3 regions of the Azorhizobium sp. AG788 genome follow, and region 2 is predicted to be linked to each of the others. Evidence: predicted binding sites of a transcription regulator. Region 2 holds the regulator's gene; each other region holds the start of a gene.

Region 1 (5,327 bases), on a different contig from region 2:
CAGCGACGCGCAGGCGATGCTGAAGAAGATCATCGACGAGAAGTGGGTCACGGCGAAGGCCGTGGTCGGCTTCTGGCCGGCCAATGCGGTAGGCGACGACATCCTGCTGTTCCGCGACGAGGGCCGCATGGCGCCGCTGGCCACGCTGCACACGCTGCGCCAGCAGCTCGCCCGCCGCGAGGGCCGCTCGAACCTCGCGCTGGCCGACTTCGTGGCGCCGGTGGAAAGCGGTGTGCATGATTATGTGGGCGGCTTCGCCGTCACCGCCGGCATCGGCGAAGAGGAGCGCACGGCCGCCTTCAAGGCCGCCAATGACGACTATTCCGCCATTCTGCTCAAGGCCCTGTGCGACCGCCTCGCGGAAGCCTTCGCCGAGCGGATGCACCAGCGGGTGCGCAAGGAATTCTGGGGCTACGCCGACGATGAGGGCCTCAGCAATGAGGATCTGATCGCCGAGAAGTATCGCGGCATCCGCCCGGCGCCGGGCTATCCGGCTCAGCCCGACCACACGGAGAAGGGTACGCTCTTCACCCTTCTGGACGCCACCGACAAGATCGGGCTGGAGCTCACGGAGAGCTTCGCCATGTGGCCGGGCGCGGCGGTTTCCGGCCTCTATTTCGCGCATCCGGAAAGCGCCTATTTCGGCGTCGGCCGCATCGAGCGCGATCAAGTGGAAGACTATGCCGCGCGCAAGGGCTGGACGGTGGAACAGGCGGAGCGCTGGCTCGCCCCCATCCTGAACTACGACCCCACCCGCCGCGCTGCGGCGGAGTGAGCAGGGGCTGAGGCAAGACGAAGGGGCGGTGATCACGCGATCGCCGCCCCTTTTGTTTGAGCGAAGTGAACCTCTCCCGCTTCGCTACGCTGCCGCCCTCGGTCGGTCCGCCAGGGCCCGATAGGCGAGCGCCTCCGCCAGATGCGCGCGGCCGAGCGTCTCGGCCCCGGCGAGGTCGGCGAGCGTGCGGGCGACCTTGAGCACGCGGTGATAGCCACGGGCGGAGAGGCGCATGGCGTCCGCCGCGTCCCGCAAAAGTGCCGCACCGGCCGCGTCGGGGCGGGCCACCTCGTCCAGCAGCGTGCCGGTGGCTTCCGCATTGGTGGCGATGTCGGGTCGGCCAAGGGCCGCATAGCGCTCGCGCTGGAGGGCACGGGCGGCGGCGACGCGCGCGGCCACCTCGGCCGAGCCCTCCACGGGCGCCGGCAGCACCAGATCGGCCGCGCTCACCGCCGGTACTTCCAGATGGATGTCGATACGGTCGAGGAAGGGGCCGGAAAGACGCGCCTGATACTCCTCAGCGCAGCGCGGTCCGCGCTTGCAGGTGAAGCCCGGCTCCCCCGCCCGCCCGCACTTGCAAGGGTTCATGGCGGCGACGAGCTGGAAACGGGCGGGATAGGAGACGCGGTTGTTGGCGCGGGCGATCATCACCTCGCCGCTCTCCAGCGGCTGGCGCAGGCTGTCCAGCACCTGGGCTGAGAATTCCGGCAGTTCATCGAGGAACAGGACGCCCAGATGGGCGAGCGAAACCTCGCCCGGCCGCGCCTTGAGCCCGCCGCCCACCATGGCGGCCATGGAGGCGGAATGATGCGGCGCGCGGAAGGGGCGCCGGTCGATCAGCGCGCCGTCCTCGATGCTGCCGGCCACCGAGGCGATCATGGACACCGCCAGCATTTCACCCGGCACCAGCGGCGGCAGGATGGAGGGCAGGCGCTGCGCCAGCATGGACTTGCCCGAGCCCGGCGGCCCCACATAAAGCAGATTGTGCCCGCCGGCCGCCGCCACCTCCAGCGCCCGCTTGGCCGTCTCCTGTCCCTTCACGTCCCGAAGGTCGAGCCCTCCTGAGCGGGCGTCGCGCAGCCTTGGATCGGGCCGCGCCAGCACCTGCCGCCCGGTGACGTGATTGGCGAGCTGGATGAGGGAGGATGGCGCGAGGATCTCCATCTCCGGGCTCGCCCAGGCCGCTTCCGCACCGCAGGCCGCCGGGCAGATGAGGCCGTGGCCGCGGGCATTGGCGCCGATGGCCGCTGGCAGCACGCCCGCCACCGAAGCGATGGAGCCGTCGAGGCCCAGTTCCCCCACCACGGTAAAGCCATTCAGCGCATCGCTCGGAATGGCGCCGATGGCGGCCATCAGGCCGAGCACGATGGGCAAATCGTAATGGGAGCCTTCCTTGGGCAGGTCGGCGGGGGCGAGGTTCACGGTGATGCGCCGGGCGGGCAGCGCGAGGCCGGAGGCGATGAGCGCGGCGCGCACCCGCTCCTTGGCCTCGGTCACGGCCTTGTCCGGCAGCCCGACGATGGTGAAGGCCGGCAACCCCGCCGCCACATGGACCTGAACGTCCACGGGCCGGGCCTCGACGCCCTCGAAGGCGACGGTTGCGACGCGTTGGATCACGCTTGCGCCCCCTCACAAGCCAACCTCAAGGTTGCAAGCCTAGACGGGCGGATTGCATGAGACAAGAACAGATTGCGAACAACGCTTGATGGGGCCTTTATCCGCAAGGGCCGGCTTCCCGATGGCCCGCTTATGGCGATCGGCGCGACAAGGGCGGGGAAAGGACACCGCCATGACCTATCATGCGCCCGCCACCGCCGCCGCCCGGCTCTTCATCGCTGCCGCACGCCACGCACCCGCCGGCCTTCCCGGCCCGCTCACGCGCATGCTGCTGAAGATCGCGGTCCTGGCACCGCTGGTGATTGCGGCCTTTGCGTTGCGCTATGCGGCGTTCGCCTGAGCTTCAGGCCTCAGCCGTGGCGCGCGGGTTCATCGCCATGGCGCGCACCACGAACTCGCCATCAAGGAACGGGGGCTGCTTGTAGAAGCCGGCCAGCCAGCTGGCCAGCAGGCACAGCTCCTCCAGCTTCACCAGCTCATCAAGGGAATCGTCGGGAAAGCGGATCTCGAACGCCTCGCTCACCGTTTCCATCACCTGCTCGACCTGCTCCTGATCGAGCCCGAGATCCTTCTCGATGCTGGCATGACGGGTGAGCTGGTCCTCGGGAATCCCATATTCGTCGCGGATCAGTTTTACGATCCAGCGGAACATGTTCATCCAGTTCTTGACCTCTTCGGAGCCGCGCATGCCTTCCCCGCGCATCAAGCATCGATGAACAGGGCAAACGATGCTCCTGTGGCCGTACCACCCGAACCTTGGTTCAGGCTGACTCCGAAGGCCCGAAAAATGGAGCCGCCACAGGCTCTAAGCCGCCGTCCGCAACGGCAGGGGCGAGCATCACGAGCTTGGTGCGCCCGCCCGGCAGCGCCGCGAGGGTGACCTGTTCGAAACTGCGGATGGCACCGTCCGATGCGCAGAAGGTGCGCAGGCCGCCTTCCCGTCCCAGCACGCCCTGCGCATGCCACAGGCGGGCAAAGAGCGGAGAGTCTGCCATCAGGCCCGCCACCAGTCCCGCGAGTGCGGGTTCGGCGAGGTGGCGCGACGTATCGGCGCGGAATTCCGCCAGCACCCGGCGCGTGCGCTCCGCATGGTCGGGGATCAGCGCCACGGCGGCGGGATCGAGGAAGAGGAAGCGCAGCAGGTTGCGCTCCGCCGCCCCATCAAGCCAGCCCCGGAAGAGGTCGGCGGCCGCAGCGTTCCACACCTGCGCCGTCCATGTTCCGTCCAGCACATAGGCAGGCTCCGTCATGCCGGCGACGAGGCGGGCGAGCGCGCCGTGGGGCGGGAAGGCATCAGGCGCCGGCGGGTGCGGGTCCTCGCGGCCGGCCAGATCGAACAGATAGGCCCGTTCGGCGGGCGACAGGCCGAGCGCCTGCGCGAGGCGGGAGACGGCCGAGGCGGAAAGCGCCATCTCGCGCGCCTGCTCGATCCAGCTGTACCAAGTGGCGGAGAGGCCGGCGACCTGCGCCATCTCCTCGCGGCGGAGGCCCGGCGTCCGCCGCCGCCGGAGGTCCGTGAAGCCATGGGCCGCAGGGTCCAGTTTCTCGCGCCGGGTGCGGACGAAATCGGCGAGGGCGCGGCGGCGGGCGGCGTCTGAGGCATGCGGCATGGTGGTTTTTATACCAGTATAATTTTCCCTCTGGCACCGGTTTCAGAAGCGTTCCAGCTTTGCGGCGCTCGTCACGCCTCCGCGCCATGTCGCGGGATGTGGCGGGGCGAGCCGTGCTAGACCGTTGGGTGGCAAGCTGCTGCCCCTATCAGGACATGCCCCATGACCGCTTCCTCCGCCGCCAGCCACCCCGCCCCTCAGGGCCACGAGGGTCTCGTTTCGGCGCACTTCAGCCCGCAGGCGCAGGCCTATGTGGCGAGCGAAGTGCATGCCAAGGGCGCGGACCTTACCGATCTCGCCGCCCGTCTCTCCGGCGCAGGCGTCGATCGCCTTCTGGATCTGGGCTGCGGCGGCGGCCATGTAAGCTTCACGGCGGCCCCCCTGGTGCGGCACGTCATGGCCTACGATCTCTCGAGCTCCATGCTGCAGGCCGTGGTCGACGAGGCGCAGGGACGCGGGCTCGACAATATCGCCACCGAGCAGGGCCGCGCCGAGGACCTGCCCTTCGCGGACGCGAGCTTCGACTGGGTGGTCTCGCGCTACAGCGCCCACCACTGGCATGATCTCGGGGCGGGCCTGCGGCAGGCGCGGCGCGTGGTGAAGCCGCAGGGCAAGGTGATCTTCATGGATGTGGTCGCCCCGCCCCATCCGCTTTTCGACACCTTCGTCCAGAGCATCGAGCTGCTGCGCGACACGTCCCATGTGCGCGACTATTCGGTGCCGGAATGGGTGAGCGCCGCCGAAAAGGCCGGGCTGGTGCTGGAAGGGATGGAGACCCGCCGCCTGCGGCTGGAATTCGCCTCCTGGATCGCGCGCATGCGCACGCCGCCTGTGCTCGCCGACGCCATCCGGGCGCTGGAAGAAGGCGCGCCGAAGGAAGTGCGGGCCTATTTCGAGATCGAGCCCGACGGCACCTTCACCCTCGATACCGCGACGCTGGTGTTCCGGCCGCTCTGAGAGCGGGCGCACAGCTGAAGAGGCTACAAAGGAGACGCGGCAGGCTGAAAAGAGGCCTGCCGCGCGCTGCCGCCCGAGGCGCTTACTTCTTCTCCAGCAGCAGCGCTCCCTGCTTCTGGACCATTTCCTTGATCTTGGTGCCGGCGAGGTGGAGCAGATAGGGCAGTTCCACCGCCAGATGCACCTGATCGTCCGCCACCTCGATCTTGCCGGAGGCCTGCTGGCCCATGGCGGCGATGCGGAAATCGAGGTTGGAGTCGACCCAGGTCTCTTCGAGGATCTGCACCTGATTGCCGAACTTCTCCCGCAGCAGGCTCGTGCCCTGCTGGAGGCGGCGCACGGCTTCCTCGCGGCCGAGCTTGTGGGGA
Region 2 (5,327 bases):
CTCCTTGCGGGCGAGCTCGCGCATCTCGTCGAGTTCCTCGGGCGTCGCATAGCAGGGGTAGGCATTGCCCCGCGACAGCATCTCCTCCACCGCCTGCCGGTGCCGCTCGGCACGGGCGAACTGGTAGATGACGTCCCCGTCCCAATCGATGCCGAGCCAGGTCAGGCCCTCCAGAATGGCGTCGATGGCCTCCTTGGTGGAGCGCTGGCGGTCGGTGTCCTCGATCCGCAGCAGCATCTTGCCGCCCTTGGCCTTGGCGTAGAGCCAGTTGAACAGCGCCGTGCGGGCGCCGCCAATATGCAGAAAGCCCGTGGGGGAGGGAGCAAAGCGGGTGACGATCTGCGACATCTCGTAAAGGCCGGACGTGGGAGGAAAGCGGGTGGGCGAGACGCCCCTGTGAGGCCTGCCAGCAGGCCGACGCGCACGAAGCCGTGGCGCATGCGAGGCGCCCGTGTAGCATAGGCGCGGGAGCGAAGGAACACGGCCGATGGGGGACGGTCGGGCAGGGGCGCGGGGCCGCCCCGCCGAAGCACGCGCGGGCGTGCTCGGCGGCGCTGTCGCGCGCCCGGTCTTCATCCCCGCCCCGGTGTGGCCCGGTGCCCTCCTCGGCCGCCTGCGCGACCGCCTGTTGGCCGACGTCCGTGCCGAGGCGGCTTCCGGCCGGCTGGTCCTCTGGCTGCCGGTTGGCTTCGGCTGCGGCATTCTTCTCTATTTCGGCGCGGCGCAGGAGCCGTCGCTGCCGGCTGTCCTCGGTCTTGCCGGCGCCCTCGCAGTCGCAAGCCTTTGTGCGCGGGCGCGGCCCGTGGCCTTCGCGCTGCTGCTGTGGCTGACCGCGGTCGGAGGCGGTTTCGCCCTCGCTACCGCACACACCGCATGGATCGCGCACCCGGTGCTCCTGCCGCCTCAGACACCGGTGCGCCTCTCCGGTTTCGTGGAGCAGGTGGAGCGGCGGGCGAAGGCGGATCGCATTCTGCTGCGGGTGACGACAGCCGAGGGCAAGGGGCTTGCGGTGAAGCCGCAGCTCGTGCGGCTCTCGGTGGCGCGGGGCAGCGCACCGGCGGCAGGCACGCCGGTCTCCGTTCTGGCCCGCCTGCTGCCGCCCATGGAGGCGGCGCTGCCGGGTGGATATGACTTCGGCCGCAATATCTGGTTCCGCGGCATTGATGCGGTGGGATTCGGGCTCGGTCGCCCGCGGATCATCGCGCTCGCCGAGCCGGCTCCCTTCAGCGTGCGCATGGGGCGCCTCGTGGACGAGGTGCGTCAGGCGGTCGGCGCGCGCATCCGCGCCGTGCTCAGCGGCACCGCCGCCGACATCGCCGTGGCGCTGGTCGTGGGTGACCGTGCTTCCATCTCTCCGCAGGTGGAAGAGAGCATGCGCGTCTCCGGCCTCACCCATGTGCTCTCCATCTCCGGCCTGCACATGGCCACGGTGGCGGGTACACTCTTCTTTCTCGTGCGCGGCGGCCTTGCGGCCTTCCCCCCGCTGGCGCTGGGGTTTCCCATCAAGTCTCTGGCGGCTGCGACGGCGCTCGCGGGAAGCGGCGTCTATCTCCTGCTCTCCGGGAATGACTGGCCGGCCCAGCGCTCCTTCTGGATGCTCGCCATCGTGCTGGTGGGCGTGATCGCGGGGCGAGCGGCGCTCACTCTGCGCACGGTCGCGGTAGCGGCGGTTCTGGTGCTGGCGTTCGGCCCCGAATCCTTGCTGGAGCCCGGCACGCAGATGTCCTTCGCCGCGACGCTGGCGCTGGTGGCGGCCTACGAGCAATGGACCGGGCTGCGCGGCCGGCTGGCGGCCGGCCCGCTCGTGCTGCGGGCGCTGGCGCGCATGGGCCTGTTCTTGGCCGCCCTCTCCATGACCTCCGTGGTCGCCGGGGCTGCGACGGCGCCCTATGCGGCGCTGCATTTCCAGCGCCTGGGCATCATGGGCCTCCTCTCCAACCTCGCGGCCATGCCGGCGGTGGAGTTCCTCGTCATGCCCTTCGGCCTGCTCGGGGTGCTTCTCCTGCCGTTCGGCTGGGATTTCATCGCCTGGCCGGTGATGGGCCTCGGCATCGACATCATGGTGAAGGTGTCGGACGTGGTTGCGGCCCTGCCCGGTGCCGACATGCGCACCGATTGGGTTGGGGCGGGCACTGCCGCCTTCGCGACACTCGCTTTGCTGGCGCTCTGCCTGCTGCGGGGGCTTCTGCGCCTTGCCGCCGTGCCCTGCGTCGTCGCGGCGCTCCTGCTCCTGGGCGCGCCACCCCGGCCGGACGTGCTGATTGCCGCCAACGGCCAGACCGTTGCCGTGCGCGGCGGCGATGGGCGCCTGAGCATCGCGGGCGCGCGCAGTTCGCGGCTGGTGGCGGAGCAGTGGCTCAGCAAGGAAGCCGATCCGCGCACGGCGGAGGCGCCCGATCTGGCGCAGGGCTTTGCCTGCGATGCCCGCCGCTGTATGGCGCCGCTCCCGGACGGCACGAAGATCGTATTGGTTCGCAAGGCCGAGGCTCTTCCGGCCGCGTGCGGGGAAGCGAGCCTCGTGGTGACGGCGGAGGTCCCTTCGACCGAGAACATTTCGGCCTGCGCCGCCCGCCTGTTCACGCCGCAGGACATGAGCCGCACGGGGACGCTGGCGCTCTTTCATCGACCGGGGCAGGCGGCAGGGGAGATAGCCACCCCGCATCGGGTCGCGGGTGAACCTCCGCCGGCGATGGGAGAGGCCGCACCAGCGGCCGTGGAGCTGCCACAGGCTGCATCCGGCAACAGCGTGCAGGCTAAAGCCGCGCCCGAGCTCCGTCCTGAAACGCCGTCCGAAACAGACGCTTCGTCTTCCGAGGTGAGACCCGCATCGGCGCAAGCCGAACCGGATGGTCCGCCGCCGGCCCCGCCGGCCACGCGTCCGCGCCGCATGGCGGCCGATCACCGGGCCTCGCTCTGGCGCGATCAGCAGGCCCGCTGGGCCAAGGCGCGAGAGATAAGGGCGGCAAGGAACGGAGGCACCCAATCCGGGATACGCCCGATGTCCTCAGCGCCGCCGATGCCGCCAACGGCAGATGCCGGGGCAATCAGGCGCGCACATGTGGAGGAGGAGCCAACCGTGGGTAGGCAGAAGTCCATCGCTCCGTCAGCTCAGCCGCACACGCCCACGGAGAGGGCCCCTCGACAATCGGCGCGGAGCGCCATGACCCAAGCGCCTTCTCAGGCGCAAATCCGCCAGTCCTTCGCTGTGCACTGGCGAACTGTTCCGACGCGCCCTGTCGGCGTTCAGCGGCCCTGGATGCCAGTGCTCCCGGATCTGCCGATGCCCGTCGTCGATACGGAGACAGCCGGCCGCCGAAGCGCGGACGATGCGCAGGAGGAACCCTGATGGTCCCGCTGCATCTCACTGTCCCAAAACAATCCGTCTCTCGGAAACCGCGCTTCCGAACGCGCCCTCAGTACCGGCGGATGAGCCCCACGAGCCGCCCCTGGATGCGCACGCGGTCGGGGCCGAAGATGCGCGTTTCATAGGCGGGATTGGCGGCCTCAAGGGCGATGGAGGCGCCCTTGCGGCGCAGGCGCTTGAGGGTGGCTTCCTCGTCATCCACCAGCGCCACGATGATGTCGCCGGTGTCGGCCGTGTCGCACTTGCGGATGAGCACCGTGTCGCCGTCGAGAATGCCGGCCTCGATCATGCTGTCGCCGCGCACCTCAAGGGCGAAATGCTCCCCCGTGCCGAGCATTTCGGGGGGCAGGTTCAGCGTGTTGCTGCGGGTCTGGATGGCCGAGATGGGCGAGCCGGCCGCAATGCGGCCCATGACGGGCACGGCCACCACGGCGGCTGGTTCCTCGTCATCCACCACCGGGCGCACGCGCCCGAGGCTGCCCTCGATCACGCTGGGTGAGAAGCCGCGCCCGCCGCTGCGGGCGGCCGCGAGACCCGGCGCCGCGCTATCCGGCAGGCGCACCACCTCCAGCGCCCGCGCGCGGTTCGGCAGGCGGCGAATGAAGCCGCGTTCTTCAAGGGCCGTGATGAGGCGATGGATGCCGGACTTGGAGCGCAGATCCAATGCTTCCTTCATCTCGTCGAAGGAGGGAGGCACGCCCGTTTCCTTCAGGCGCTCATGGATGAAGCGCAGAAGATCATACTGCTTGCGGGTGAGCATCGTGTGGTTCCGCCCCTTGCGACCAGGCCCATCGGACCGGGAGACGATCCGCTCCGCGCCCTGCGAAACAAATCAGGAACATTATGTACCTGTTTCTTGTTTGTTCCACAAGCCTCAACATCGGGTAAACGCCGGTCTCAGGCGTTGAGCGGAATGATTTCGCACGGGTCGCCCACCTTTGCCTCGGGCGCATGAGCGGGGCGAATCAGCAGGCAGTCGGCGCTCGCGAGAGCCGAGAGCATGCTGCTGTCCTGATTGGTCAGAGGATGGGCAATGGCTTGCCCGTCCTCGAAACGCAGCCGCGCCCGCACGAAATCCATGCGCGTGTCATTGGCCGGCATGGCGGTGCCGAGCCGCGCCGGGCGCGTCGCCATCAGCGGGGCATCCTCGCCCTGCATCCGGCGCAGGATGGGCAGCAGGAAGAGCACGGCGCAGACATAGGCCGAGACCGGATTGCCCGGCAGGCCGAGGGCCCGCATGTTGCCGCCGGCGCCGAACATCAGCGGCTTGCCGGGGCGCAAGGCGATCTTGTGCACGGCGAGCGCGATGCCCTCGGCCTTCAGTGCCGGGGCCATCAGATCATGCTCGCCCACGGAGGCGCCGCCAGAGGAAACGAGCACATCGATGCCGAGGTCACGGGCGCGGCTTATGGCGGCGCGGGTCTCGTCCATGCCGTCGCGCACGAGGCCGAGGTCGATCACCTCCGCGCCCGCTTCGCGCGCGAGCGCCGCAAGACCATAGACGTTGGACACCACCACCTCCGAAAGGAGGCCGGTGGCCTGTCCGGGATAGACCAGCTCGTCTCCCGTCTGGATGATTCCCACCCGCGGGCGGCGGGCCAGCGGCAGGATGGCGTGATCGGCGGCTGCAGCGAGCATCACGTCGCGAGCATTCAGCCGCCGGCCGGCCGGCAAGAGGGCGGTGCCGGCGGCGAAATCAAAGCCCGCCTTGCGCACATTGCGGCCCTTGGCGAGCGGCACGGTGATGGTGACGCTGTCGCCGTCCCGCGTGGTGTTCTCCTGGATGACCACGGTGTCCGCGCCGGGCGGCACGACGCCGCCGGTGAAGATACGCGTGGCTTCTCCCGGCCCCACGGCGCCGTCGAAGGCGCGGCCAGCGGCCGATTCGCCCACCACCTTCAGGGTCAGCGGGATGTCCAGCGTCTCGGGATAGGCGAAGGCATAGCCGTCCATGGCCGACATG
Region 3 (5,327 bases), on a different contig from region 2:
AACGGTGAGCACCTGTCCAAGTTTCACCGGATGTGCCGCACCGGTGATCCGCTGGCCGTCGAGCCGCACATGGCCCGAACGCACGAGGTCAGCAGCCGCCGCGCGGGTGCGCACCACCCGCGCGTGCCAGAGCCAGCGGTCCAGCCGCTGACGATCCTCGTCAGCGGCCAAGGGACGCGAGCCTCAGGCGCGGGCGCCTCACTTGCCCTTCTTCTCCGCCTCCAGCCGCGCCTTCAGGGCGGCGAGGGCAGCGAACGGGCTGTCAGGATCGGCCTGCTTCTCGCGGCGGCGATCCTGCTGCTGCGGGGCACCGCCGCCATGGCGTTCGGGACGCGGCCCGCGGGGCGCGTCGCCCTGCGGCACGCGGAAGCGCTCGCTGCGCGGCGGGCGGTTGCCCTGCCGCTCGCCCTGCGCCGCCGCCTCGCCCTCGCCTTCCGGACGCGGCGGACGGTGGCCCTGGCCGGGGCGATCGCCGGGAGGCCCGTTGCGGCGCTGGCCACCGGGGCGACCGTCGCGGCGTTCACCGCCACGATTGTCCCCGCGACCCTCGCGCTTCTGGCCCGGCGCGCCTTCGCGGCGCGGCGCACCCGGCGGACGGCCCGGACGCCACACCTCGATGAGGGCCGGCTCTTCGGGGTTCGCCTCGCCGGCCACGGCTTCCGCCGCCTCGGCGGGGGTCGCGTCGCCAGCGGCAGGGGCTTCCACGGCGCCGACTTCCTCTGCGCTCTCGGCAGCGGTGGGATCGGCGCTCTCCGCGATCACCGCCTCGGTCTCGGCGGCTTCCGCCACCTCTTCGACCGGCGCGTCGTGCTCTTCGTGCGGGGCGTCCTCATGGGGCACATCTTCATGCGCCTCAACCGGAGCGGGCGCCTCGGAGGCCTCGAACAGCAGGTCCGCTTCGATGGCGCCTTCCGGCGCCGGCGTCAGCGGCTCGGCCGCTTCCGGCGCGGGCGCAGCCTCGGTCACAGCGGCGGTCTCGGCCTCCGGCGGCGGGGCCGCGCGGCGCTCCATGCGATAGCCGAGCGACTTCAGGATCGAGGCGAAATCCTCACCCGAGCAGCCGGCGAGCGAAGTCATGCCCACCGTCACGGTGAAGCCGCGACCGTCCACGGCACCCGGCGGCTTCGGGCCGGGGGAGTTCGGCCGCCAGGCCAGCGCCGGGCGGATGAGGTCGGCGAGACGCTCCAGGATGTCCACGCGCACCGCCCGCTCGCCGCAGACGCGGAAGCCGACGGCCCGGTAGAGGCCCTTCTGGATCTCGTGATCCACGGGAATGGAGGTGCGCCCGCTCGCCGCCAGATGCGGCAGCTCGTCGAGGCCCTTCTGCTGCAGGCCGCCGTGCTTCAGCGCATAGAGCTGCGCCGCCAGCGTGCGCGGGGCCGGCTTCAGGAGCGCGGGCAGATAGATGTGATGGGCACCGAACCGCACGCCATAGCCGCGCAGCGTGGCGCGGGCGGTCTGGTCGAGGGTCTTCATCTCCTCGGCCACCTTGGTGCGCTCCAGCACGCCGAGGGACTCGACGATCTGGAAGGCGATGCCGCGGGCGATGCCGGTGATGTCCTCGGCGGTGGCGAGCTTGTTCAGGGAGCCGAGCAGCTTCTCGATGTGGGCGTTCACCCACAGCGTGAGGCGCGCCTCCACCTGATCGCGGGCGGGGCCGGTCAGATGCTCGTCGGCGATGATCTTGAAGCGGGGCTTCAGCACCTCGTCGCCGGGGATGAGCTTGGCCACCGGCTCACCCGTCCAGCGGACGGTGCCGTCATGGCTGAGCACGAACGCCTCGTCCACCGCCTGCGACAGGCGGTTGGCGCGGGTCTCGATCTCCCCGGCCAGTGCCTTCTGCGCGGCGGCGCGCAGGGCCTTGGCCTCTTCCCCGCCGGCGGTGGGGTCTGGTGCGAACTGGAATCCCTGGAGATGGCCGATCACATGGCCTTCCACGGTAACATCGCCGGTCTTGCTGATCTCAGTCTCGAGCATCGTGTTCTCTCGCAGGCGTCGCATGAGCATGCTGGTCCGGCGGTCCACGAAACGTTGTGCCAATCGTTCGTGAAGCGCGTCGGACAGCTTGTCTTCGACCCCTCTTGTGACGCCTTGCCAGTGCTCCGGGTCCCCTAGCCAATCGGGCCGGTTGGCTACGAAGGTGAGGGTTCTCACCTGCGCGATCCGGCTCGACAGCGTGTCGATGTCTCCTTCCGCGCGATCGGTCAAGGCGATTTGACGCGCGAACCAGTCGTCGGGGATGCGACCACCGGTCCCGACATACTGAAAAAGCGTGGAAATCAGCTCCGCATGGGCGCCTGGGGAAACTTTCCGATAGTCGGGCACCTGGCAGACGTCCCACAGCCGCTCCACCACCGCAGGTGAGGTCACGCGGGCCGTCACGTCCGCGTCGCGGCTCATGATTTCCAGCACCTGCACGTCGTCGCCGGTGGGTGCGCGGGTCAGCCCCTCCTCCCGCGGCGGGAGCGCGAGGCTGTCCGTCAGCGTGCGGATGGTCCGGTAGTCCGGCACGGCGTTGCGCCACTGCAACACCCGTGCGTTCTCGAAATCGTGAGCCTCCAGCCGCTCCACCAATTCCTGGTCGAGGGGCGGACAGCGGCCCGTGGTGCCGAAGGTGCCATCGCGCATGGCCCGGCCGGCGCGGCCCGCGATCTGCGCCATCTCCATGGGGTTGAGGCGGCGGAACTGCCAGCCGTCGAACTTCCGGTCCGAGGCGAAGGCCACATGGTCCACGTCGAGATTGAGGCCCATGCCGATGGCATCGGTGGCGATGAGATAATCCACATCGCCGTTCTGGTAGAGTTCCACCTGCGCATTGCGGGTGCGGGGCGAGAGCGCCCCCATCACCACAGCCGCCCCGCCCCGCTGGCGGCGGATGAATTCGGCGATGGAATAGACCTCCTCCGCCGAGAAGGCGACGATGGCCGAGCGGCGCGGCAGGCGGGAAATCTTCTTCTCGCCGGCAAACATCAGGGTCGAGAGGCGGGGCCGCTCCACCATGGTGACGCCGGGCATGAGCTTCTGGATCAGCGGCCGCATGGTGGCCGAGCCCAGCAGCATGGTCTCGAAGCGGCCGCGCCGGTTCAGCAGCCGGTTGGTGAAGACATGGCCGCGATCGAGATCGGTGGCGAGTTGCACCTCGTCGATGGCAACGAAGGCCACATCCACGTCGCGCGGCATGGCCTCGACGGTGGCCACCCAGTAGCGCGGGTTCTTCGGCTTGATCTTCTCTTCACCGGTGATGAGCGCCACGTTTTTGGCGCCCACCCGCTCCACCACCCGCTGATAGACCTCGCGCGCCAGCAGCCGGAGCGGCAGGCCGATGAGGCCGCTCTCGTGTCCCAGCATGCGCTCGATGGCGAGGTGGGTCTTGCCGGTGTTGGTGGGGCCGAGCACGGCCGTGACGCCCCGCGCCCTGATGGACGGCGGCAGCACGGCAAGCTTGGTGACGTCATCCATTCGGTCGGCGGGGTCCGGCAGCTCGGGGGACAGCTCTGTACCATATCGGGACGCAAAGGCGACACGTCCAGTGCTGCCGCCCGAATGGCCGGAACAGGGGCGGGACGAAGGGCGCCCGAATCGGACGAGGGCGCCGGTGCCGGTTTCGTTCCCCTCCGCCCTGCCCGTCCCGAAACGGGACAGCCGGCGCAAGCCCCACGAACACGACGCGAACAAAGCCCGTCCGAATCGGAGCGCCGCCCCGGATCGCACTCTGTTCTGCGTTCCTCGCGGCCGGCTGCCGAACTTTGGCAGGAACAAGGCACGCCCGTCCCCGTTGGTCTGGCAGGGCGCGCCGTCGACCAGACGCGCCGGCGAGACGGGAGGACGACATGCGGCACGGAAGCATCCTGATCATCGGCCTCGTGGCCGGCGCGCTCGCGGCGGCGAGTGCGGGCCATTCCGCCAGCGCCCAGACAACGGGCGGCGTGACACAGACCAGTCCTTCCGGCGGGGCGGTGCGGACCTATTCCAACGGGGTGCGCGTGCCAGTGCCGCAGAACCCGTCGGCGGCGCAAGAACGCGAAGACGGCGACGTGACCGGCTCCGTCGCCAGCCGGGAGCGGCGCGTGCCAGATCCCAACACCACCCGCAACGCGCTGGGCTGTCCGCAGATCGATCCGCTCTGCCAGGGGCAGTGACGGTGCGCCGTTAAGGCTGCCGCGCGGACCGCTCCGTTCCGGAGGCGAGGCGGCTTGACAGGGGACCCTCCGCGTCGCTTGGTGGCGGCATGGGAGAAACGGTCAAAATCGAGACGGGACGCCAGACGGCGGAAGATGTGAAGGCACGCCGGGAAGCGGATGAGCCCCATTCGCCGCTCGTGCGCTTCGGAGCCGACAAGCCGCTGCGGCTGGACGCGGGCGTCGAACTGCGCGGGCTTCAGGTCGCCTATCAGACCTATGGCGAGCCGAACGCCGACCGCTCCAACGCCATTCTCGTCTGCCACGCCCTCACCGGCGACCAGCACGTGGCCAACATCAATCCGGTGACGGGCAAGCCCGGCTGGTGGGAGACCATGGTCGGCCCCGGCAAGCCCATCGATACCGAGCGCTTCTTCGTGATCTGCGCCAACGTGCTCGGCGGCTGCATGGGCACCACCGGGCCCTCCTCCACCAATCCGGCCACCGGGCGGGCCTACGGGCTGGAGATGCCCGTGGTGACCATCCGCGACATGGTGAATGCGCAGGCCATGCTGCTCGATCATCTGGGCATCGAGCGCCTGTTCTGCGTGGCCGGCGGTTCCATGGGCGGCATGCAGGTGCTGCAATGGGCGGCGAGCTATCCCGAGCGGGTCTTCTGTGCCCTGCCCATCGCCACCGCCGCGCGCCATTCGGCGCAGAACATCGCCTTTGGCGAGGTGGGCCGGCAGGCGGTGATGGCCGACCCCGACTGGCGTGGCGGCGACTATCTCAACCAGGGCGTCGCCCCCCATCGCGGGCTCTCGGTGGCGCGCATGGCCGCGCACATCACCTACATGTCCGATCAGGCGCTGCACCGGAAATTCGGCCGGCGGCTGCAGAACCGCATCCTGCCCACCTTCGGCTTCGATGCCGACTTCCAGGTGGAAAGCTATCTGCGCCATCAGGGCGAGAGTTTCGTGCAGCGTTTCGACGCCAATTCCTATCTCTACGTCACCCGCGCCATGGATTATTTCGACCTCGCGGCGGATTATGACGGCGTGCTCGCCAACGCCTTCCGCAGTTCCAAGACGCGCTTCTGCGTCGTCTCCTTCACCTCGGACTGGCTGTTCACCACGCAGGATTCCCGCGCCATCGTCCACGCCCTCAACGCCTCCGGCGCCAGCGTCTCCTATGCGGAGATCGAGAGCG

The links. The regulator LexA, encoded in region 2, represses DNA repair genes until DNA is damaged. The targets are predictions, from matches to a motif close to TGTTCNNNNTGTGTTCNG.
Region 1: DFO45_RS22025 (YifB family Mg chelatase-like AAA ATPase) is a predicted target of LexA. The motif match lies at 2,456-2,473, and genes of this name have one in related genera.
Region 3: DFO45_RS09715 (helicase-related protein) is a predicted target of LexA. The motif match lies at 3,657-3,674, and genes of this name have one in related genera.

What each region holds. Positions count from the first base shown of each region.
Region 1 covers NZ_SOBM01000009.1:153,125-158,451, forward strand. Annotated here, with positions in the region: gene metH (methionine synthase) at 1-775, shown strand, start outside; gene DFO45_RS22025 (YifB family Mg chelatase-like AAA ATPase) at 860-2,392, opposite strand; gene DFO45_RS25015 (hypothetical protein) at 2,565-2,732, shown strand; gene DFO45_RS22030 (phosphopantetheine-binding protein) at 2,736-3,080, opposite strand; gene DFO45_RS22035 (helix-turn-helix transcriptional regulator) at 3,154-4,002, opposite strand; gene DFO45_RS22040 (class I SAM-dependent methyltransferase) at 4,165-4,959, shown strand; gene DFO45_RS22045 (polyhydroxyalkanoic acid system family protein) at 5,042-5,327, opposite strand, start outside.
Region 2 covers NZ_SOBM01000002.1:266,152-271,478, forward strand. Annotated here, with positions in the region: gene gltX (glutamate--tRNA ligase) at 1-348, opposite strand, end outside; gene DFO45_RS05265 (ComEC/Rec2 family competence protein) at 488-3,346, shown strand; gene lexA (transcriptional repressor LexA) at 3,414-4,124, opposite strand; gene glp (gephyrin-like molybdotransferase Glp) at 4,262-5,327, opposite strand, start outside.
Region 3 covers NZ_SOBM01000003.1:406,902-412,228, forward strand. Annotated here, with positions in the region: gene DFO45_RS09710 (S4 domain-containing protein) at 1-171, opposite strand, end outside; gene DFO45_RS09715 (helicase-related protein) at 199-3,459, opposite strand; gene DFO45_RS24910 (hypothetical protein) at 3,831-4,139, shown strand; gene DFO45_RS09725 (homoserine O-acetyltransferase) at 4,229-5,327, shown strand, end outside.